2 regions of the Arthrobacter sp. efr-133-R2A-63 genome follow, and region 2 is predicted to be linked to the other one. Evidence: predicted binding sites of a transcription regulator. Region 2 holds the regulator's gene; the other holds the start of a gene.
What was found. The regulator HrcA, encoded in region 2, represses chaperone genes, less so after heat shock. The targets are predictions, from matches to a motif close to TTNGCACTCGNNNNNNNCGAGTGCNAA.

Region 1 (13,813 bases), on a different contig from region 2:
CGGCACGTTCCACAATGCGGACAGCTCAAGGCCGGCCACGCCGGATACCCAGTAGTGCGAATGGATCGCGTCGTAACGTCCGTGCGGTTGCCGCTGCCGGATCCTCTCGATCTCGGCAACCATCGTGTGGAGGAGATCGGGAAGTTCCTCCTTGGGCAGCTTCCGGGGCGGGCCTGCCAGCACGTTGTGGACGCAGACGCCGGGACCGGGGTGTTCGACGGCGGGCTGCCCGGCGGACGTCGAACGCGTGAAGATCTCCACCTCAACGCCAACATCCGCCAAAGCCATGGCCAACGCCCGGACGTACACATTCATGCCGCCCGCATCGCCCGAACCCGGCTGCTCCATAGGAGAAGTGTGGAGTGACAGGAAGGCCACGCGACGGATCAACGACACCGCTACCTCCTGTATCGAACGCAATTCAACAAGTTCCGCAAAGTGATAGATCCTCTGCGTCCCAGCGAAAACACTACTCCTGACCTCCACGGCATTGCAGCCAGCCTGCAGGGCCGGCCGTGGATGGCGGGCTGATACCGTAACGAACGTGAGCCACTCAAACAGCGAAGCAGGAACGCCGGCGGCCGTTAGCTACGAGATCCGGCCCGCCGAGGCAAGCGACTGGCCCGGGATCTGGGCCGTCCTGGAACCCGTGATCCGGGCGGGGGAGACCTTCACCTGGGACCGCGACACTAGCGAAGAAGCTGCAAGGAGCAAATGGTTGAAGGAAGCGCCCGGCCTGACCTTTGTGGCAGTGCGCGACGGCGACGTGCTGGGTACCGGTGAACTGCACGCCAACCAGGGCGGAGGCGGAAGCCACGTGGCCAACGCCGGCTACATGGTCCGTGCCGACCAGGGCGGGCAGGGAATCGCTCGAGCACTGTGTGCCTATTCCTTGGTTGCCGCCCGGGATGCCGGGTTCAAGGCCATGCAGTTCAACGCCGTCGTCGAGAGCAACGTCCGTGCTGTGGGCCTGTGGCAGTCCATGGGCTTCCGTATCCTGGCGACGATCCCCGGGGCCTTCCAGCATCCAACCCTTGGCTACGTTGGGCTGCACGTCATGTACCAGGAGCTTTAGCCCGGTCCGCGATTCGTCCGGTCCGCGCCGGGCTAAAGCTATGCACAATCGTGGCCGCGGCGTAGTCTGCCGTGCATGGACGCAACGCCCAGGGCCCGATTCGATCCCCTCGCCGCGATCCGTGACGATGCGCCGGGGGAGGGGGCCAACCCAGGTTGCGACCTCCTGCTGACTGGCACCGTGTTCCAGGACATTATCTTTACCGGACTGGACCGCAGCCCTGAACCGGGGACCGAAGTGTGGAGCCAAGGTATGGGGACCTGCCCTGGTGGCGTGGCCAACCAAGCGATCGCGGCTGCGCGGCTTGGACTGCGGACCAGCCTCGCTGCGGCCTTCGGGGATGACGGATACGGGGACTTCAACTGGCGGATCCTGGAAAGCCAGGAGCACGTGGACCTCTCCCTGTCCAGGCGGTTCGAAGGCTGGCATTCCCCGGTCACTGTCTCCTTGTGCGTCGATCAGGATCGTTCCATGGTCACCCACGGACATCCCTCGCCCATGAGCGCTTCGGAACTGATTGGCGAGCCGCCCAAGGCGCTCGCCGCCGTCGCGGACCTCGGCGAGGAGCCAGAGCCCTGGATGCTGGCGGCAAGGAGAGCTGGCGTCAAACTCTTCGGCGACGCCGGATGGGATCCGACGGGAGAATGGTCTTCCAGGCGGCTCGACCAGCTCGGCAATTTCCACGCCTTCATGCCGAACCAACGGGAAGCGATGGCCTTCACCGGCAAGGACAACCCCTGGTCTGCCCTCTACACCCTCGCCGACCGGGTTCCGGTGGCTGTAGTGACGCTGGGAGCACAGGGAGCCATGGCCGTGGATTCCGAAACCGGTGAGGAGGAGTGGGTGCCGTCCCTTCCTGTGACGGCGTACGACCCCACCGGTGCGGGCGACTGCTTCGGTGCGGCGTTTGTTGTGGGCTGCCTCGCCGGATGGCCTTTGGGGGACCGGCTCCGTTTTGCCAATCTATGTGCCTCGCTGGCGGTACAGGAAGTGGGCGGCTCGCTGGCTGCACCTGGTTGGGGAGACATCGCCGATTGGTGGCAGCGCGCCAACGCCCGGCGGGAGCGGCAGTCCAGCCAGTGGCTCAAACGGTTCGCCTTCCTCGAGGACATTGTGGGGGATGTCCCGCCCGGGGCCCAACGTCGTGCGACGGCCACGATCGCCCACAACTCGGATGCTTGAGCGGCGCCCACCCCAGTCAACCCGCCCGCTCCAGTCAACCCGCATGTCGTCGCGGCACTAGAATCGTGAGGGTGACTTACGAAGCAGCTGCCAGTTTCGAGCCCTTGAAAAGATCGGGTTCGGCAACGGTCCTCGAACGATCAGCCGTCATTGACCTGGACGCCATCCGGCACAACGTACGCCAGTTCGTGGCCATTGCCTCGCCCGCAAGCGTCATGGCCGTGGTCAAGGCCGACGCCTACGGCCACGGCGCGGTGCAGGTGGCGCGGGCAGCCCTCGAAGCCGGCGCCCGCTGGCTCGGTGTTGCCCACATTTCGGAGGCTTTGGCGCTGCGTGCTGCTGGAATAGACGCCCCCATGCTGGCCTGGCTGCACACCAGCCAAAGCAACTTCCAAGCGGCGGTTGCCGCCGGCGTCGACGTCGGGATTTCCGGCTGGGAGCTGGACGCGGTGGTCGCCGCGGCACGCGAGCAGGAACGCCCGGCCCGCATCCACCTCAAGGTTGACACCGGCCTGGGGCGCAACGGCTCCACGATCGCCCAGTGGGACCGTGTGGTGGGCCAGGCCATGGAGTACCAGGACGAGGGCCTGCTGCGCGTGGTGGGCATCTTCTCGCACTTGGCTGTGGCCGATGAGCCCCACCGTCCCGAGACCGATGAACAGTTGGCAGCCTTCCGGGAAGCGATTGCCGTGGCGGAGGACGCCGGAGTGGACACCGAAGTCCGGCACCTGGCCAACACGCCCGGTACGCTGTCGCGCCCGGATGCCCACTTCGACCTCGTCCGCGTCGGGCTCGGGCTCTACGGGCTGTCACCTTTCGAAGGACAAAGCTCGGCGGAACTCGGCCTGCGCCCCGCCATGACGGTGCGCACCCTCGTTTCCAACTGCAAGCGGGTGCCCGAAGGCCAGGGGGTGTCCTATGGCCTCAACTACCGGACGTCCAGCGAGAGTTCCTTGGGCCTGATCCCCCTCGGCTACGCGGACGGCGTGCCGCGCATCGCCACCGGCGGACCGGTGCGGGTCAACGGAGTCAACTACCCCGTGGTCGGCCGCATCGCGATGGACCAGATGGTCATCGACCTGGGGAAGCCGGTAACAGACGAAGCCGGCTGGCTGGGTGCCGAAGCCGTCATGTTCGGTGACGGCGCCGGCGACGGCCCGACGGCGGACGACTGGGCCGCCGCGGCGGGAACCAATAACTATGAGATTGTCACGCGCATCAGCCCGCGCGTGCCTCGCATCTACATCAATGAGATCCCGGGGACGGATGCCCGGTGAGCGGGCCGTCGATTAGTAAGGCCCCGTTGACTGAGGCCTTGTGGGAACGGACGGTCAAGGTCGCGACGGCGGAGCAGACGCATGCTTTGGGTTCGGCGCTCGCCGGGGTCCTTGAGCCCGGTGACCTGCTCGTCCTGACAGGCGAACTCGGTGCCGGCAAGACCACTTTCACGCAGGGACTCGGCGAAGGACTGGGTGTCCGGGCAGGCATCATTTCACCTACGTTCGTCCTGGTGCGCATCCACCCGAACCTGCCGGACGGGCCGCGCCCCGGCGGTCCCGACCTGGTCCACGTCGATGCCTACCGGCTGGGGTCCGCCGCGGAAATCGACGACATCGACCTCGAAAACACCATGGACAGCTCCGTGACGGTTGTCGAATGGGGGCGGGAGCGCGTGGAACACCTTTCGGATAGCCGCCTGGACATCGAGATGCACCGGACGGTGGGGGGAGCGGAGGCGGCGGTAACCCGCCCGGAGGCGGGCCACGACGCCGTACTGGACTTCGACCCCGAAGACGACGACGAACCCCGCACCATCGTTTTCCGCGGCTTTGGCCCTCGTTGGAGCGCCGTGCCCGAAATACTGGAGGAGAACGCCTGATGCTGATCTTGGCCATTGATACGTCGGCCGTGGCGAGTGCGGCACTCATCTCGGACGATGCCATGGAGGGCGTGGTGGAATCCTTCGCCACGGAGGACACCCGCAGCCACGCTGAAGTCCTGGCGCCAGGCATCGAGAAACTCCTGGGCGACGCAGGCGTAAGCGGTGCAGACCTCGACCTCATCGTCACCGGCGTCGGCCCCGGGCCGTTCACGGGGCTTCGCTCGGGGATTGCGACCGCCCGCACTTTGGCGTTTGCGTGGAACAAGCCTCTTTTCGGGCTCATGAGCCTGGATGCGATCGCTTTGGAAGTGGCAGAGTCAACAGAGGCGCAGGCAGAGTTCCTGGTGGCCACGGACGCCCGTCGCAAGGAGGTCTACTGGGCGCGCTACACGCTCACGGAAGGCCAACTTCCGCAACTCGTGGACGGTCCGCACGTCGGGTTCGCCTCGGAGTTGCCCGATCTACCGGTCTTCGGCGCCGGCGGCGGCATCTACGCGGATGTCGTCAACGCGAACGGGGAATTCAGCACCACCCAGCCCGACGCAGCCTCGTTGGGCCAGTTCGCCATGGCCTTGCTCACAGCGGGCGAAAAGCTGCCGGACTCCACACCCTTGTATTTGCGGGAATCCGACGCGCAAGTGCCCGGCCCCAGGAAGCGTGCCTTGTGAACCCCACATACCAATTCAAGCTCGACGGCGTGACCTTGCGTAACATGACCCCTGACGACGTCACCGCGGTCGAGGTCCTCGAGCGCCGGCTCTTCCCGGTGGACGCGTGGCCGATGCAGATGTTCTTCGACGAACTTGCCCAGATAGATACCCGCCGTTACGTCGTGGCCGAAGCCGACGGAAAGATCGTGGCCTACGCCGGGCTCATGTGCATCGAGCCGATCGCGGACGTCCAGACAATCGCCGTCGTGCCCGAATTCGAAGGCAGGGGAATTGGCTCCGCCATCCTCACGGAACTGATCGAAGAGGCCCGACGGCGGGGCGCGGTGGAAGTGCTCCTGGAGGTCCGCGCGGACAATCCACGAGCGCAGGCACTGTACGTGCGGTTCGGCTTCGAGCAGATCCACGTGCGCAGGCGGTACTACCGCGACGGCACGGACGCCCTCATCATGAGGTTGACATTGACTGAAGGAATACCGGCATGAACCACCCCGGCCACGTGAACCAGCCCGGCACCGTCCAGCCGCTCGTGCTGGGGATCGAATCCTCCTGCGACGAAACCGGCGTCGGGATCGTCCGCGGAACCACGCTACTGACCAACACGGTGTCTTCCTCGATGGATGAGCACGTCCGTTTCGGCGGCGTCATTCCGGAGATCGCTTCGCGCGCGCACCTGGACGCTTTTGTTCCCACGCTGCAGGAGGCCTTGCACGAAGCGGGGGTGGCGCTGGACGATATCGACGCCATCGCCGTGACCTCCGGACCCGGCTTGGCGGGCGCGCTCATGGTGGGCGTCTGCGCGGCCAAGGCGCTCTCTGTTGCCACGGGCAAGCCGCTCTACGCGATCAACCACTTGGTGGCGCACGTCGGCGTCGGGCTCCTTGACGGTGCCGGTGGCGGCACGGGGGGACTCGGTTCAGGCGCTCGGCTGCCGGAAAATCTCGGAGCGCTGCTCGTTTCGGGCGGACACACCGAAATCCTGCGCATCCGCAGCATCACCGACGACGTCGAGATGCTTGGCTCCACCATCGACGACGCCGCAGGCGAGGCGTACGACAAAGTCGCCAGGCTCCTGGGCCTTGGCTACCCGGGCGGACCGGCCATCGACAAAGTCGCCAAGCACGGCAACGCCAAGGCCATCCGTTTCCCGCGCGGCCTGACGCAACCGAAGTACATGGGGACCGCGGAGGAACCGGGACCCCACCGCTACGATTGGTCCTTCAGCGGGCTCAAGACCGCCGTCGCGCGCTGTGTCGAACAATTCGAAGCCCGGGGCGAGGACGTTCCCGTTGCCGATATCGCCGCCGCGTTCCAGGAGGCGGTGGTGGACGTCATCACGTCCAAGGCTGTGCTGGCCTGCAAGGAGAACCGCATCACGGATCTCCTGCTGGGTGGTGGCGTCGCTGCCAACTCCCGGCTCCGTGAACTGACAGGGCAACGCTGCGGCGCGGCGGGGATCACCCTGCATGTGCCGCCGCTGTCACTGTGTACCGACAACGGAGCCATGGTCGCTGCACTGGGCTCGCAGCTCATCATGGCCGGAATCGGTCCCAGCGGCGTTGCCTTCGCTCCGGATTCCTCCCTGCCGGTGACCACGGTTTCGGTGTAGGCGCGGGACCCTGCCGGTGGCCGGACAGCAGCGCTAGGCGGTCAGAACGGACCGCATTTGCTCCACGAGATCCTGGACAACCGCGTGAAGATCGCCGTCATGCTGGGCAGCGACCCGGCGCTGGCGCTGGTAGCCGGCTCCGCGGGCGATGATCTTCTCGACGTCGGCCAGCTCGGCCGAGCAACCCAGCTTCTCGGCGATGGGCGCCAGGCGCAGCAGCGTTTCCTTCAGGTGATCAGTGACGAGCTGCTCGTTGCCTTCGGCGTCGAGGATGATGATCGCCTCCATGCCGTAACGGGCCGCACGCCACTTGTTTTCCTGGATATGCCACGGCGGCATGGTCGGAATGCTGCCGCCGTTGTCCAGGATCGTGGAGAACTCGTCCACCAGGCATTGGGTCAGGGCCGCAACGGCGCCGACTTCCTCGAGCGTGGCGAGGCCATCGCAAATGCGCATCTCGATAGTGCCCAGGTTCGGCACTGGCCGGATGTCCCAGCGGATTTCAGACAGGGTGTCGATCACTCCGGTAGTGAACATGTCCTGGACATAGGACTCGTATTCGGCCCAACTGGGGAACTGGAATGGCAATCCGGCCGTGGGCAGTTGCTGGAACATCAGGGCGCGCTGTGACGCATAGCCGGTGTCTTCGCCACCCCAGAACGGGCTTGAAGCGGACAATGCCTGGAAATGGGGGAAGTAGTTGACCAACCCGTCGAGGATGGGGAGCGCCTTGTCCCTCCGGTCGAGGCCGACATGGACGTGGACTCCGTAGATGACCATTTGCCGTCCCCACCATTGGGTCCGGTCAATCAGCTTGGCATAGCGCTCTTTGTCCGAGACGGGCTGAAGCTGCGGCGGGCTGAAGGGGTGGCTGCCAGCGCAGAAAAGTTCCACGCCCATGGGGTCGGTGACTTCCCTGACAGCCTGCAGCGAGCGGGCCAAGTCTTCCTTGGCTTCCTTGACGGTGTTGCACACGCCCGTGACTAGTTCCACGGTGTTCAGGAGCAGCTCACGTTTGATGTGCGGATGCTCGTCGTCTTCGTTGAGGTCCGGGTGACGCGACGCCACGCCACGCAACACCTCGTTTGCGACAGAGACCAGTTCGCCGGTGCGTGCGTTGACGAGCGCGAGCTCCCATTCCACCCCCAGGGTCGACTGCCTGGATGAAGCGAAATCAATCTGCACGTGGGTCCCCTCGGTATTTGCCAAAACGCCCTGAGCAATGCCCGCCGTGGGGCCGTCAGCGGTTGGCTCAAGTCTAATGCAGGGGCGGTACGGTACCGCATGGACGGATTTCATGGAAGGTAAAGCATTTTTTGCTAATGAGAATGATTTGCATATAAGCTAGTGAACATGCATCTTTCTGTTGTCAGTTCCCTGGACAGCCAATGCCGCGAAGCAGCCGTCGCCAGGCTTGGACGGACCCATCGAGATTCGGTGGTAGTCCTGCACGATCTCCTGGACGGCTCCATTGTCTTGCGAAGGATCTTCCGCGACGGCCAACTGGTGGAGCAAGCCCAAACCGCCTTGGAACATGGTTGCCTTAGCTGCACGGTCCGTCTCGATGTTGTCCCGACGGCGGAACGTCTCGAGTCTTCCGGTCATGACCACGTCGTCCTCGGCTTGCCGCCAGGTGTCTCCGTGGAGATGGCGGTGGCGGAACTCAAGCGAGGCCTGAGACGGGCCGCCGTCATTGACAACGCCGTGTTGGCGATCGATCCCTCGGGGCTGGAAGACCACATCTGGGACAAGCACACGCTGTACGAATCCGGCTTCACGGCCATGCCCGAGGACGACCGCACCAGCGGCGAATTCCTCATCGGGGAACTGGGCCATGCGGACACCGTCATGGTGCACGCCGGCCTTGAGGCAGAGCTCACCGGCTTGCGCCCGGACTCCAGCGAGGCCTGGGCACAAGGGCTGGAACTCCTTGGGCAGCTTGCGCCGCACGCCGCCGTTTCCGCCAGCGACGACGACTTCCGGCCCGGCTGCTACGACGGCGCCGAGGCCCTCGCAAGGGTGCGTCGCGGTTCCGTGCGGGTTCCGCTCGAGCAAGGGTCGGGGCGTTTCCGGACCGTGCTCCACAAAGTGGAACGCCCCCTTCATCCGGCTCGATTCCAGCAGGCGCTGCCCAGGTTGGCCGAGGGATCCCACTGGATGAGGGGCCGCTTGTGGATTGCCTCGGCTGCCAGAGTCCGGATCGCGGTGCAGGGAATCGGGCCGCGCGTTTGGCTCGAGAGCACAGGCGAGTGGCTCGCGGACGCTGGTGCCGGGCCCGTCCCCGGCGGCGAAGGCCCGCAGCACGGAAAGGCGCACCCCGACGTCGACGCTGTCCTCGACTGGCATCCCCGCTTCGGCGACCGGGGCACGGTGCTCGCCGTGACCGGACGGGAGGAAGACCTCGACGCAGCCGAAATCCGCGCACTTCTGGACGGATGTGCGCTGAGCGAAGCGGAGATGCGGCTCGGCTTCGCCGGACTCGAGGACCCTTTCGAACTCGAATCCACCCTGTAGCCGGACCATAGGGTAGCCGGGCTGCAGCCGCGGCGGAACAAAGCCGCCATCAACCAAGTCACAACCCGAGAAGGAGAACCCCATGAAAGTCAGGAATTCGCTGCGTGCCCTCAAGAAGGTTCCCGGCGCGCAAGTGGTGCGTCGGCGAGGCCGCACCTTTGTCATCAACAAGCTGAACCCGCGCTTCAAGGCGCGCCAAGGCTAGCTCCCCGTCTAGGCTGGGCAGAGAACCCGCTACGCGAAGGAAGCCCCGTTATGCCGATCCTCAACAAAGACATGACGCTTTGCATTTCACTCTCTGCCCGGCCGAGCAACAACGGAACGCGTTTCCACAACTTCCTCTACGAGGCGCTCGGCCTGAACTGGATCTACAAAGCCTTCGCTCCCGCTGACCTCCCGAACGCGATCGCCGGCGTGCGCGGCCTGGGCATCCGCGGCTGCGCCGTCTCAATGCCGTACAAGGAGGACGTCATCGCCCTCGTCGACCGCATGGACGCATCGGCCGCCGCTATCGACTCGGTCAACACGATCGTGAACGACGACGGGGTACTCACGGCCTACAACACCGACTACACCGCGATCGCCCAGCTGATCGAGCGCAACGCGATCGACCCGGCGTCGTCTGTGCTGCTCCGCGGTTCCGGCGGCATGGCCAAGGCCACCGCGGCAGCCTTCCGCGACGCCGGATTCTCTCGCGTCACGGTGGTTGCGCGGAACGAGAAGTCCGGACAATCCCTCGCGGCGCTCTACGGCTTCGACTGGCAGGCCGAAGTTGGAGAGTCGACCGCGGACGTGATCGTCAACGTCACGCCGGTCGGCATGGCCGACGGACCCGAGTCCGGCTCGCTGTCCTTCCCCGAAGCGGCGGTCGCGGCCGCGCAGGTGGTGTTCGACGTCGTCGCCCTCCCTGCAGAGACGCCGCTCATCAAGGCTGGCCGTGCGGCAGGAAAGACCGTCATCAGCGGTGCCGAGGTGGCCACGATCCAGGCGCTCGAACAGTTCGTGCTCTACACCGGCATCACGCCAACTCCGGAGCAAGTGGCCGCTGCCGAAGAGTTCACGCGGGCCCAGTAGGGCGCCGCGGGGCCGGCCTGGCGTAACCTAGTCGGCCGCTGCCGGCTCCACCACAACAGCCACCTTTTCCTCGCCGATCCTCGTGAGGACCAGGGTGGCTGTCTTGTTGCCGCGGCCTTTCGCCGAGCCCTTTCCGGCCGGCAGCAATTGTTTCCGCAGTTCCTCGGGGGTGACGGATGTGCCGCGCTTCTTGATGTCCAGTACACCGATGCCGTTGGCCTTCACCCAGGCCTTGAGGGCCTTGACGTTCAACGGCATGACCTCCAGGACTTTGTAGGCGCGCGCGAATGGGGTCTCCACCAGCTCCGGAGCGCAAATGTAGGCGATGTGCCGGTCCACCAGGTGCCCGCCCAGCCGGAGTGCGACGTCGGCCACCAGTCCGGCGCGGATCACCGCGCCGTCCGGTTCATAGAGGTACCCCTCCACCGGTCCGACGTCGGGCACCGGGCCGCCGTCGAAATCTTCGCCGCTGGTGATCTCGGCTGCGCCTTGCGGCCCGAGCACCAGTGCCGCACGACGGATGCCGGGACGGGCGACGTCGTTGAACCACAGCGTTACTTCGGTGACGTCCCCTCCCACCGAGACCCACTGCGCCTCACAGCCGCCCGGAACCGATTCGTGCGGCATCCCCGGACCCATCTTGACGCCGACCGACTTTCCGGTAGCGGCCAGCGATTCAACGAAGGACAACGGCGGCGAGAACGCCTCCGGATCCCAGATACGCTTCGTCCCCGACGACGACGTCGTGCGGCGCGCCGGATCGAGCCACACGCCGTCGACCCCGTCGAGGGGCACGGACGTAGCGTCAGTGTGCACCACTGACGCATGCGGGAAGGGCATGAGGTTGATGGTGGCGCACGCCGCGGTGGTCTCATCCAGTTCCACGGCGGTGACCTTGATGTCCATCGAGGCCATGGCCATGGAGTCGGCTCCGAGCCCGCAGCCCAAGTCCGCGACGTGCTGCGTGCCCGCCTTGGCGAAACGCTCGGCGTGCCTGGCTGCCACACTGAGCCGGGTGGCCTGCTCCAGGCCGGCTTGGGTGAAGAGCATCTGCCGGGCGAATTCGCCGAACTTGGCCTCGGCCCGGGTGCGGAGCCTGGATTGGGTGAGGACGGCGGCCACCAGCCCGGGGGAGTGGCCGTCCTTGCGCAGGCGGGCATTGAGGGCCAACGCTTCGCCGTCGCGGTACGGTCCCAAGGATGCCAGGAGTTCCCAACCCTCGGTTGTCAGCAAGGGGGCAATGTGGTCCTGGGGTGTGTCAGCCATGGGAACTAGCCTAGTGCTCGCCTGTCATACGGGGTGGAGGGGGATCCGGGAGCACTCGGGCGGATAGGGTTGATGCCATGGAAGACAACCCAGTACGCCAGCCTGACGACGCCAATGGTTCTCCCTCTGTCCCCGATAGACGTCCCTTCGCCGGAAATCTTTCCAAGTATGCCCGCCCGGCGCTTATCGTCGGTGCTTTGATTGCCGTTGTCTGCATCGCTCTCTTGATCATTATTTTCTTCCTCGATTCCTTCAATGCAGCTACCTACTCCATGACCGGAAAGAGCGTCCAGGACGCCACTGACGAGGCCCGGGAGATCCGGGACACCTATTCCGGTGCGCGCATCGGTGCGATCGTCGGGCTGGTGGTGTTCGGCGTCGTCGCGCTCGCGAGCGGCGTGGTGCTGTACCTGAACCGCGGAACCGCGCCGGCGGAAGAGTACGACGACGGCGAGGATGTCGACTTCGACGACCTCGCCGGGCAATGAGCTTCCGACCGGAAGCGGCGCTCCGGGTGTTCACCCGTGACGGAATTCTGGCACTCGCCTTGACCGAGTGCTAATGCTTACATAGAGTCTTGATTAGCACTCTCCCTAGGCGGGTGCTAATGCCGCCAGGCACTTACCGGCACCGCGACGACGGTAAGCCCGCCACGGCACCCCTGGTTTGATAGTCCATGTACTACCTCACGTAAAGGAGAGATCCGAGTGTCGGTCTCCATTAAGCCTCTCGAGGATCGCATTGTTGTCCGCCCGCTCGAAGCAGAGCAGACCACGGCTTCCGGCCTGGTCATCCCGGACACTGCACAGGAAAAGCCGCAGGAAGGCGAAGTTGTTGCAGTTGGCCCCGGCCGCTTCGATGACAACGGCAACCGGGTTCCGGTCGACGTAACCGTTGGCGACGTCGTCATCTACTCCAAGTACGGCGGAACTGAAGTCAAGACCGGCGGCAACGAATACCTCGTTCTGTCCGCCCGCGACGTTCTGGCGATCGTCGTTAAGTAATTCCCTGGATCCCGCATCGCAGATCACGTCGGACTTTTCCGGTCGAATCAGCGGTGCGGGTTTTCCGTCTTGAAAGGACACAACCATGGCAAAGCAGCTTGCGTTTAACGACGCTGCCCGTCGCTCGCTCGAAGCAGGCATTGACAAGCTCGCCAACACCGTCAAGGTCACCCTTGGCCCGCGTGGCCGCAACGTCGTTCTGGACAAGAAGTGGGGAGCTCCCACCATCACCAACGACGGCGTGACGATCGCCCGCGAAGTCGAACTCGACGACCCGTATGAGAACCTTGGCGCGCAGCTGGCCAAGGAAGTCGCAACGAAGACCAATGACGTCGCAGGCGACGGCACCACCACGGCCACCGTGCTTGCGCAGGCCCTCGTCAAGGAAGGCCTGCGCAACGTTGCCGCTGGAGCCGCCCCGGGCGAAATCAAGCGTGGCATCGAGGTTTCCGTCCAGGCCGTGGCTGCCCGCCTCCTGGAGAACGCCCGCGAAGTAGAAGGCACGCAGGTTGCCAGCGTCGCCGCGATCTCCGCCCAGAGCGATGAGGTTGGCGAGCTCCTCGCCGAGGCTTTCGGCAAGGTCGGCAAGGATGGTGTCATCACCATCGAAGAGTCCTCCACCACGCAGACCGAACTGGTCCTCACCGAGGGCATGCAGTTCGACAAGGGCTACCTGTCCCCGTACTTCGTCACTGACGCGGAACGTCAGGAAGCTGTTCTGGAGGACGCGCTCATCTTGATCAACCAGGGCAAGATCTCCTCGCTGCAGGAATTCCTGCCGCTCCTCGAGAAGGCCCTGCAGGCCGCCAAGCCGCTCTTCATCATTGCTGAGGACATCGACGGCGAAGCGCTGTCCACGCTGATCGTGAACCGTATCCGCGGCACCCTGAACGTCGTCGCCGTCAAGGCACCGGGCTTCGGCGACCGCCGCAAGGCCATGCTGCAGGACATCGCCACACTGACCGGCGCACAGGTAGTCTCCCCGGAGCTCGGCCTGTCCCTGGACCAGGTTGGCCTCGAGGTGCTCGGCAGTGCCCGCCGCATCACCGTCACCAAGGACAACACCACGATTGTTGACGGCGCCGGCACACCCGAGGACGTCGCAGCACGCGTCGCCCAGATCCGTGCCGAGCTGACCCGCACCGACTCCGACTGGGACCGGGAAAAGCTGCAGGAAAGGCTTGCAAAGCTTGCCGGCGGCATCGGCGTCATCAAGGTCGGCGCAGCCACCGAGGTCGAACTCAAGGAAAAGAAGCACCGTATCGAGGACGCAGTGTCCTCCACGCGTGCTGCCCTTGAAGAAGGCATCGTCTCCGGCGGCGGTTCAGCCCTCATCCACGCCCTCAAGGCACTGGACGAGGACCCTGCCGTCAAGGCACTGGAAGGCGACGCGGCTGCCGCCGTTGGGATCGTCCGCCGAGCCCTGACCCAGCCCCTTCGCTGGATCGCCCAGAACGCTGGCTTCGACGGGTACGTCGTCGTCGCCAAGGTTGCCGAGCTGGAAGACAACCATGGCTTCAACGCGAAGACCGCCGTGTA
Region 2 (9,493 bases):
GCGCGAGCGAATCCAGATGATGTCAACCCGCGCCACTCACGAGCTCCTGGAGATCGGTGTCAGCTCTCCGGAACCCACCCCCTCCAAGGGTCTGGGCGTCGGCGAAGTAGGCTACTTGATCACCGGCGTGAAGGACGTCCGCCAGTCGAAGGTCGGCGACACGGTGACCAACCTCGCCAAGCCCGCTTCGGAATCCCTCGCGGGCTACGCCGATGCCAAGCCCATGGTCTTCTCCGGCTTGTACCCCTTGGACGGCACGGACTATCCCGTGCTCAGGGATGCCCTCGAGAAGCTGATGCTCAACGACGCAGCGCTGGTGTATGAACCGGAGACGTCTGCCGCCTTGGGCTTCGGTTTCCGCGTGGGCTTCCTAGGCCTGCTGCACCTGGAAATCACCCGTGAGCGCCTTGAGCGCGAGTACAACCTCGACCTCATCTCCACTGCTCCCAACGTGGAATATGAGGTCACGCTGGAGGACAAGCGGGTCCTGCACGTCACCAACCCGAGCGAATACCCCACCGGCAAGATCGCCGAAGTCCGCGAACCGATGGTGTCGGCCACCATCCTGGCGCCCAATGAGTTTGTGGGCGCCATCATGGAGCTGTGCCAGAGCCGCCGCGGCGTTATGGGCGGCATGGACTACCTTTCCGAGGATCGCGTGGAAATCCGGTACCGCTTGCCGCTGGCCGAGATCGTCTTCGACTTCTTCGACATCCTCAAGTCCAAGACCCGGGGCTACGGTTCGCTGGACTGGAAGGCCGACGGCGAGCAGGTCGCCGACCTGGTCAAGGTGGACATCATGCTCCAGGGCGAGCAGGTTGACGCTTTCAGCGCCATCACCCACCGCGACAAGGCTTACGCCTACGGCGTCATGATGACGGGCAAGTTGCGCGAGCTCATTCCCCGCCAGCAGTTCGAGGTGCCCATCCAGGCAGCCATCGGTTCGCGAATCATCGCCCGTGAGAGCATCCGCGCCATCCGCAAGGACGTCCTTGCCAAGTGCTACGGCGGTGACATCACCCGTAAGCGCAAACTTCTGGAAAAGCAGAAGGAAGGCAAGAAGCGCATGAAGATGGTGGGCCGGGTGGAAGTTCCACAGGAAGCTTTCATCGCCGCCCTGACCACCGACGAATCCAAGGACAAGGCCAGGAAGTAATGCGGCTGTTCGCCCGGAACACTGCGGGACCGGCGCACGCTGTAGCGGTGCGTACAGGACAGCCACGAGGGGACGTCTGTGCCTAGCGTTCTTCCCCTCGGGGATCCGGCACCTGCGGATGGCCTTTTGCCGCCGCAAGTGCTTGACGGCGTCGATTCACGGAAGTTTGGACTCTACGTCCACATACCCTTCTGTGCCGTGCGTTGCGGTTACTGCGATTTCAACACCTACACGGCCACGGAGCTTGGCGGCGGCGCTTCCCAGGACGCCTACGCTGCTACTGCCATTTCGGAAGTGGAGTTCGCCGTCCGGGCCATGGATGGCTCCGGGTTGCCGCAGCGCCCCCTGAGCACCGTGTTCTTCGGCGGCGGCACCCCGACCCTGCTCCCTGCTGAAGATCTGGCACGCATCCTGACGGCCGCCGTCGGGCGCTGGGGCCTGGAACCGGGAGCCGAAGTCACCACTGAAGCCAACCCGGACTCCGTGACGCCGGAGTCCCTCCGGCTGCTCGCCGACGCCGGCTTTACGCGGATTTCCTTCGGCATGCAGTCGGCGGTACCTCATGTGCTCAAAGTCCTGGACCGCACGCACACACCGAGCCGGGTCCCCTTGGTGGTCCAGTGGGCGCGCGACGCCGGCCTTGCCGTGAGCCTCGACCTCATCTACGGCACTCCCGGTGAGTCCATGGCTGATTGGCAGGCGTCCCTGGAGACCGCCTTGTCCTACGCCCCGGACCACATCAGCGCCTATGCGCTGATTGTGGAAGAAGGCACCAAGCTGGCCGCACAGATCCGGCGCGGAGAAGTTCCCGGGATCGACGACGACGACCACGCCGCCAAGTACGAACTCGCCGACCACCTGATCAGCGCCGCAGGGCTGGACTGGTACGAGGTCAGCAACTGGTCCCGCACTCCCGAACAGGCGTGCAAACACAACCTTGCCTACTGGCGGGGAGACGATTGGTGGGGCATCGGGCCCGGTGCGCATTCCCACATGGGCGGCGTCCGCTGGTGGAACGTCAAGCACCCCACCGCCTATGCCAACAGGCTTGGTAGCGGGGCCTCACCGGCCGCTGGACGCGAAACGCTCGACGCCGGAACCCGGGAAGTGGAACGCATCATGCTGGAGGCGCGGCTCGGCACCGGGCTTCAAGTCGACGCGCTCGACAAAGTGGGCCGTCACGCCGTCGCAGGCCTCATTGCCGACGGCCTGGTTGAACCCGCAGCGGCCTTCCAAGGACGACTGGTCCTGACCCTCAAGGGCCGGCTGCTCGCAGATGCCGTGGTCCGCCGGATCCTTCCGGACTAACGTCCGGCGCGGACGGCGGGCGCGCGAACCGTCATAGGCACCCGCGAAGAACGGCTACTTGATCCAGCGCAGGTTGAAGCGGTAGCGGTGCGGCTGTCCGTGGTTGACGCGGATTCCAGCGGACACCGAGAAGCAGGTCACCGCGACCCAGATTCCCGTGGCAAGGACCGCGAACAGGTTTCCCACCACCGGGAGCAAGACGAGAATGTTGGCGAGCACCGCGGCAATCGTCGGCGGCAAAGTGAAGTTGAGGGCTTCCTTTGATTCCTGGGCCGTGAACGGACCACGTTCGCGGAAGATCAGGTAGATCAGAAGCGAAGGCACGCAGCCAAGGATCCCGCCGAAGTGCGCCAAGGTTGCCCACTGCCGGTCTTCCGAGGCGGTCAAGGGCAGCGCGTTGGCAGGAACGCCGTGGTACTGGGACTGGCCCGAGGTGCCGTCCCGATCGTCAGGAGCGTTGTCTGCCACAGTTTCTTCCTTCGAGTAGCTATAGGTGCGGTGTTGCTGTCCCAGAATACTTGCTCGGCACGGGATCGGACGACCACGTCCGGGCCCGGAGGCATCCAAACCATCATGCGACGGTCAGGAAATCGATCACTTCCTCCACGCGACCCAGCAAAGACGCTTCCAGGTCGGCGTAGCTATGGACGGCGCCCAGAAGCCTCTGCCAACCCAGTCCCACGTCTTCGGCCGTCTCGTGCGGCCAACCGAACGACCTGAGGATGCCGGTCTTCCAATCCGTGCCGCGCGCTACGGTCGGCCATTGTTCGATCCCCAGCACCTTGGGCCGGATTGCCTGCCAGACGTCCACATACGGGTGACCGACGATCAGGACGTTTCCTTTGGCGCCCGGCAACGTCATGGCGTCGGCAGCGATGCGCGACTCCTTCGAATCCGGCACCAGGTGATCAACCAGGATTCCGAGCCGGCGGCCAGGGCCGGGGGAGAAGGCGGCGATGGCCGCCTTGAGATCGTCCACGCCGTGCAAGGGCTCGACGACGATGCCCTCCACCCGCAGATCGTCTCCCCAGACCTTTTCCACAAGTTCGGCGTCGTGCTTGCCTTCCACCCAGATCCGGCTTGCCTTGGCGACCTGGGCCCGCTGGCCGGCCACCCGGACGGAACCCGACGCCGTCCTGCCCGGTTGGGATCCGCCCTTTGCGGCCGCCCCGCGCGGCACCGGCGGGAGGAGCTTCACCGCTTGCCCCTCCAGCAGGAATCCGAAACCAAGCCGGAACGATTTCGCTTTTCCCCGCCGGTCCTCAAGCACCACGATGTGCATGCCTCCGGACTTCTCCACCCTGGTCACGGCCCCGACCCAACCGGACTGCACGTCCTCGAGCACCATTCCGCGTTCAACGGGCACTTCAGGCAGTTGCCGCTTGGCCGGCGAGGAGAGGTCTTGCGGGCCCCAATTGTCGTAAGACACGGTCTTCACACCACTTTGCGCTAAGGGATCGGTCACGGTCCTTGGAATTCCGCAGGACCGCGCGGGCATCATGTTCGCCGCGAGCGGTACCAATGCTAACAACGAGGTGGCTCATACTAGACTTGTTAGCACTTGGGCATGTTGAGTGCTAACTGTAGAAGTACCGGTTGTTGAATGGAGGTGGGCAGTGAGCGAACCACGCAAGCTTGAAGTGCTACGCGCCATCGTGGAGGACTACGTTCACTCCCGCGAGCCTGTCGGCTCCAAAGCCTTGGTCGAACGGCACCATCTGGGAGTGTCGAGCGCCACCATCCGCAATGACATGGCCCTCTTGGAAGAGGAAGGCCTCATTGCGGCACCGCACACCAGTGCAGGCCGCATCCCCACGGACAAGGGCTACCGCCTGTTCGTGGACCGCATTTCCGAGGTCAAGCCGCTGTCGGCTGCCGAGCGCCGGGCCATCCACTCGTTGCTTGAGGGCCCCGACGACGTCGAGGACATCCTGGAGCGCACGGTCCGGCTCCTGTCCCAACTGACCAACCAGGTCGCCGTCGTCCAGTATCCCCACCTGAGCCGCGCACGCGTCCGGCACATCGAGTTTGTCCTTTTGGCACCGCGCCAGGTCCTGGTAGTGCTGATCGCGGATTCGGGCAAAGTGGAACAAGGCGTTGTACACGCAGCAGCGGACACTGCCGACGAAGAGCTCATGACGTTGCGCGCGCGATTCCTTGGAAGCATTGCTGGCTCACAGCTCGACCTCATGTCCCAAGTCCTGCCCTCGGTGGTGGCCTTGTGCCCGCCGGCGCTCCGGAACCTTGCAGGCGCCCTTGCCCACGGTCTCCAAAGGCTCGCCGACCGGAGCCGCGACGAACGCATGGTCATGGCCGGCACGGCCAACCTGGCCCGCTCCAACGTGGACTTCCCCCTGAGCATCGGCCCTGTCCTCGAAGCGCTCGAGGAGCAGGTGGTCATGTTGCGGCTGCTGTCGGACATGGCGGAAGACCCCCGGGGAGTCACGGTGAGCATCGGCCGCGAAAACCCCTATGACGGCCTCTCCGAGGCTTCGGTGGTTGCCACGGGCTACGGTCCGGGCAGCAGCGCCAAGATCGGCATTCTTGGACCCACCCGCATGGACTACCCCAACACCATGGCGGCCGTCCGGGCCGTCGCACGCTACCTTTCCCGCATTCTGGGCGGTTGACGGCTTCGGCTGGAACCGCCCCGCAAGAAACGCAGTGTACCCGTAATAAAGGAAGAGATACCGACTTTGAGCAGTCACTATGACGTTCTGGGCGTCTCGTCGGAAGCAACCGGCGAGGAGATCAAGAAGGCCTACCGCAAGCTTGCACGTAAGCTCCACCCCGATGTGAACCCCGGGGCCGGCGCTGCGGAGGAATTCAAAGCCGTGACCCACGCTTACGAGGTCCTCTCCGACCCCCAGAAGCGCCGCGTCTACGACGCCACAGGCAACGAGAACGGGACGGACAACGGTTTCGGCGGCGGCTACGCAGGCCAGGGATTCGCGTTCCAGGACATCTTCGACACCTTCTTCGGCGGAGGAGGTGGCGGCATGCAGGGGCCCGCATCACGTATGCGTCGCGGGCAGGACGCCCTCATCAGTGTGCGCATCGACTTGCGCGAGGCTGTCTTCGGCGTCAACAAGAAGCTTGAGGTGGACACTGCTGTCATCTGCCCCACGTGCGAGGGCTCATGCTGCCGCGCGGGCACCCACCCGGAGCGCTGCGACATCTGCGGCGGCTCGGGCCAGGTCCAGCGGGCCGTGCGCTCGATCCTCGGCCAGGTCATGACCGCGGCACCGTGTGGATCGTGCGAAGGTTTCGGCTCGATCATCAAGGATCCTTGCAATGAATGCAACGGCCAGGGCCGCATCCGCAGCCGCCGTTCGCTGACCGTCAAGGTGCCGGGCGGCGTCGCCACCGGAACCCGCATCCAGCTGTCGTCGCAAGGCGAAGCAGGTCCTGCGGGCGGGCCTCCCGGCGACCTCTACGTGGAGATCCGGGTAAACGGCGATTCCACCTACCTTCGTGAAGGCGACGACCTTCATGCAACGCTCAGTGTTCCCATGACCGCCGCGGCATTGGGCACGGAACTGCAGCTTGAGACCTTCGACGGCCCCCAGGAGATCGACGTCAAGTCCGGCACCCAGTCCGGCGAAGTCATCACCCTTCGCGGGCTGGGCGTCACCCACCTGCGCGGCTACGGCAGGGGAGACCTCAAGGTGCACCTGCATGTGGAGACGCCCGGCAAGCTAGACGCCGCCCAGGAAGACCTGCTCCGCCAACTGGCCAAATTGCGCGGAGAGCAGTTCACCGAGGGCAAGCTCGTGGCCAGCGGCGGTATGTTCGCGAAGCTGCGGGACAAGCTCGGTAACCTGTAGCGGTGAGCAACCCCGTATTCTTCACCGCTGCCGGAACCTTGGACGGACTCGGCACCGGTGACACTTTCGTGCTCGACGGCGCCGAAGCCAGGCACGCTGTCACGGTCAAGCGCCTGGAAATCGGCGAAGCGGTCGACATCGCCGACGGTGCGGGTAAGCGGCTCACGGGCACCGTGGCCGGATCCGGGCAGGGTACCTTGACCGTCCTTGCCTCCGCCGTCCAGGAGGAAGGCCGCCCGGCCGTGCGGCTTGTGCTGGTCCAGGCGCTGGCGAAGGGCGACCGTGACGAGCTTGCCGTCGAGACGGCGACGGAACTCGGTATTGACGCCGTCGTGCCCTGGCAGGCCGAGCGTTCCATCGTCCGCTGGAAGGGCGACCGGGCCGCCAAAGCCCACGCGAAGTGGCAATCCGTCGCCACCGCGGCCGCCAAGCAAGCGCGGCGCGCGTGGATTCCCGAGGTGCGTGCCGCCGTCGACGGCTCCGGGCTGGCTGCGGCGGTAGCCGCGGCTGACCTGGCGATCATCCTTCACGAGGACGCGAAACGTCCCTTGCGCGACGTCCTGGAGAATTGGCGCGGCGGGATTTCCGGCGAGGACACCGACGCGGGGCGGGAAGTCCTGCTCATCGTCGGCCCGGAGGGCGGCATTTCACCGCGCGAAGTGACCAAGCTTAGCGACGTCGGCGCCGTCACCGCGCTCTTGGGCCACCACGTGCTTCGCTCGTCGACGGCGGGTCCTGCCGCCGTCGTACTGGCCAGCGACATTCTAGGGCGCTGGTAGGAAGACCCCTCGATCAGCGGACGTTGAAGGAGCGGGTATCCGTCGCGACGTCGGCGTCGTTGGGACCGACCAAGGAGACCCGCAATTCATAGCGGCCGGCTCCGAGCCCCACGGTGAGGCTGAAGACGCCACCCTGTCCCGGTACGGTCGAAGCGGTGGTCTGCCCGGCCAAGTAGGACGATTTGTCGCCGTTTGAGTTCTCCCGAAGGATTTGCCAGTGCAGTTTCTTCGAGGGGTCCGTGCTCCGACCATTGAACTTGACCGGACCGGCAGGCAAGGTCAGGTCCTCCTGCGGGTCGATGATCCACACGGGTGCCACCACGGTGGCGTCGCGGACCATGGGGTCGCCCAGCTTGACCTGCCCGAACGCCATATAGTCTGTGTGCCCGTCCACCAGGATGGCCACTTTGATCTGCTGTCCGGCATCAATGAGGCCTGAGCTCGCTGCCGCGGCAGTGGCGGTATAGACGAGTTGCTGGATCGCCCGCTGCGCCATCCCGCCGTCGAGATTGGAATTGAACGCGTCACGGGAAACATCCACCGTGACAACGTTCTTACCGGAAATCGTGGTCGCCAGGCTGCTCGGATTCTGCCACGGCGTGAAGTAGTCGTGATCCAACGGCTTCTGGGACATCATGATCCGCAGGGCTGTGGTGATGGGGTTCTCGTTGCCCGGGTTGTCACGGAATTCGCGGTACAGGAAGGTGTCAGTGTCGCTGCGGCCGATCCAATACACAGGGATCTTGTTCGAGGCCTGCGTCGTTTCGAGCGGAGCATTGCTGTCGGGGGCCGCCTGCAGGGCGACTGTCGGAGTGGGGATCGGCGTCGTGGAACCCTGTCCCGTGCGATCTGCGATGCAACCCGACAGGAACATGGCAGCCGTCAAGGCGGTCACAAGCATGGCGGAACGTTTCCGGATGCGAGTGCCGTGTGGAGTGACGGCTGGCCTGGTGATGGTGGATTCCTGCTCGTGTTCTGCCGCTGTGGTGCGGGGGAGTCGTGCGCCCGGTTTCGGGCACAGGGGCATTTTTGCCCATGAATCAGCTTGTCATAGTCCCGCGGGCGCCGGTTGGCGTTTCGATACTCCGGCGGCGAACTGCAATCCGATTGATACGAGGTCGATGCCGAGTTGATACCAAAGCGCACGGATCCGCCGCCCTGCAGCCCCGACGGGCACGGCCCGGAACCATCCGGGAGACTGGCTGGCGTAGGATTGAAAGCAATCCGAGGCCCGCGATCCTGCGCCCATCCAGCACACGGACATCGGAGAAAATCGATGGACATCACCAAGCCGGAGGAGCACAGGCCGCAAGGCCAGCACTATGACAGAATCATTGAACGGGCGGCCCAAGGCCGGCAGCGTTGACACAGGTCCGGCCGAGTTCCCGCACTCTGTCCCGGGCGCCCGGACGGAAGTTGTCATCTTCGACAACTCGGATCAGATGGTTCAGACCCTTGGCAGCCATGACGAGGCGTTGCGCTACATCGAAGCCCAGTTCCCCGGTGTCGACTTTCATGTGCGCGGCAACGAGCTCTCCTTCAGCGGCCCGTCAAGCGATGTTCCCCGGATCATGCGCCTCCTGGAAGAAGTCCGCGGCCTGGTCGGCAAGGGGACGGTCATCACACCGGACGTCCTCCAACAGCTCGTTTCCTTGTTGCGCAGCCAGTCCCTGCAGAACCCCGTGGAAATCCTGACCCACAACATTCTTTCGAGCCGCGGACGCACCATCCGCCCCAAAACGCTGAACCAGAAGAACTATGTCGACGCCATCGACGACAACACCGTGATCTTCGGGATCGGCCCGGCGGGCACCGGCAAGACGTACCTGGCGATGGCAAAAGCCGTTCAGGCTTTGCAGCTCAAGGAAGTCAGCCGGATCATCCTCACCAGGCCTGCCGTCGAGGCAGGGGAACGCCTCGGCTTCCTGCCGGGAACGCTGAGCGACAAGATCGACCCGTACCTCCGTCCTTTGTACGATGCCCTGCACGACATGATGGACCCGGAATCGATCCCGCGGCTCATGGCGGCCGGGACCATTGAGGTGGCACCGCTTGCCTACATGCGCGGCCGCACGCTCAACGACGCGTTCATCATCCTCGATGAAGCCCAGAACACCACCGCAGAGCAGATGAAGATGTTCCTGACCCGCCTGGGCTTCGGCTCGAAGATGGTCGTGACGGGCGATATCACCCAGGTGGACCTGCCTTTCGGCGCCACGTCCGGGCTGCGCATCGTCCAGGAAATCCTCAACGGGATCGATGGCGTGAACTTTACGATGCTCGACGCGTCCGACGTCGTCAGGCACCGGCTCGTTGCCGACATCGTGTCCGCCTACAGCATCTGGGATGAAAAGCACCGGGTGCGTGCCCAGCACACGCCCATCCACGACAAACGGGGAGAACACCGATGAGCATCGAGGTCA

Region 1: groES (co-chaperone GroES) is a predicted target of HrcA. The motif match lies at 11,806-11,832, and genes of this name have one in related genera.

The regions. Positions count from the first base shown of each region.
Region 1 is NZ_JARVRG010000053.1:10,926-24,738, forward strand. It holds gene mshA (D-inositol-3-phosphate glycosyltransferase) at 1-396, opposite strand, end outside; gene QRN45_RS20350 (GNAT family N-acetyltransferase) at 545-1,075, shown strand; gene QRN45_RS20355 (carbohydrate kinase family protein) at 1,151-2,257, shown strand; gene alr (alanine racemase) at 2,329-3,534, shown strand; gene tsaE (tRNA (adenosine(37)-N6)-threonylcarbamoyltransferase complex ATPase subunit type 1 TsaE) at 3,561-4,136, shown strand; gene tsaB (tRNA (adenosine(37)-N6)-threonylcarbamoyltransferase complex dimerization subunit type 1 TsaB) at 4,136-4,807, shown strand; gene rimI (ribosomal protein S18-alanine N-acetyltransferase) at 4,852-5,292, shown strand; gene tsaD (tRNA (adenosine(37)-N6)-threonylcarbamoyltransferase complex transferase subunit TsaD) at 5,289-6,416, shown strand; gene QRN45_RS20385 (glutamate--cysteine ligase) at 6,450-7,601, opposite strand; gene QRN45_RS20390 (GTP-binding protein) at 7,770-8,930, shown strand; gene ykgO (type B 50S ribosomal protein L36) at 9,013-9,135, shown strand; gene QRN45_RS20400 (shikimate 5-dehydrogenase) at 9,186-10,004, shown strand; gene QRN45_RS20405 (THUMP-like domain-containing protein) at 10,032-11,270, opposite strand; gene QRN45_RS20410 (hypothetical protein) at 11,348-11,758, shown strand; gene groES (co-chaperone GroES) at 11,978-12,274, shown strand; gene groL (chaperonin GroEL) at 12,360-13,813, shown strand, end outside.
Region 2 is NZ_JARVRG010000017.1:53,406-62,898, reverse strand. It holds gene lepA (translation elongation factor 4) at 1-1,156, shown strand, start outside; gene hemW (radical SAM family heme chaperone HemW) at 1,235-2,464, shown strand; gene QRN45_RS08395 (DUF4870 domain-containing protein) at 2,519-2,932, opposite strand; gene QRN45_RS08390 (DUF3097 domain-containing protein) at 3,036-3,893, opposite strand; gene hrcA (heat-inducible transcriptional repressor HrcA) at 4,081-5,094, shown strand; gene dnaJ (molecular chaperone DnaJ) at 5,161-6,291, shown strand; gene QRN45_RS08375 (16S rRNA (uracil(1498)-N(3))-methyltransferase) at 6,294-7,070, shown strand; gene QRN45_RS08370 (GerMN domain-containing protein) at 7,084-7,971, opposite strand; gene QRN45_RS08365 (PhoH family protein) at 8,393-9,481, shown strand; gene ybeY (rRNA maturation RNase YbeY) at 9,478-9,493, shown strand, end outside.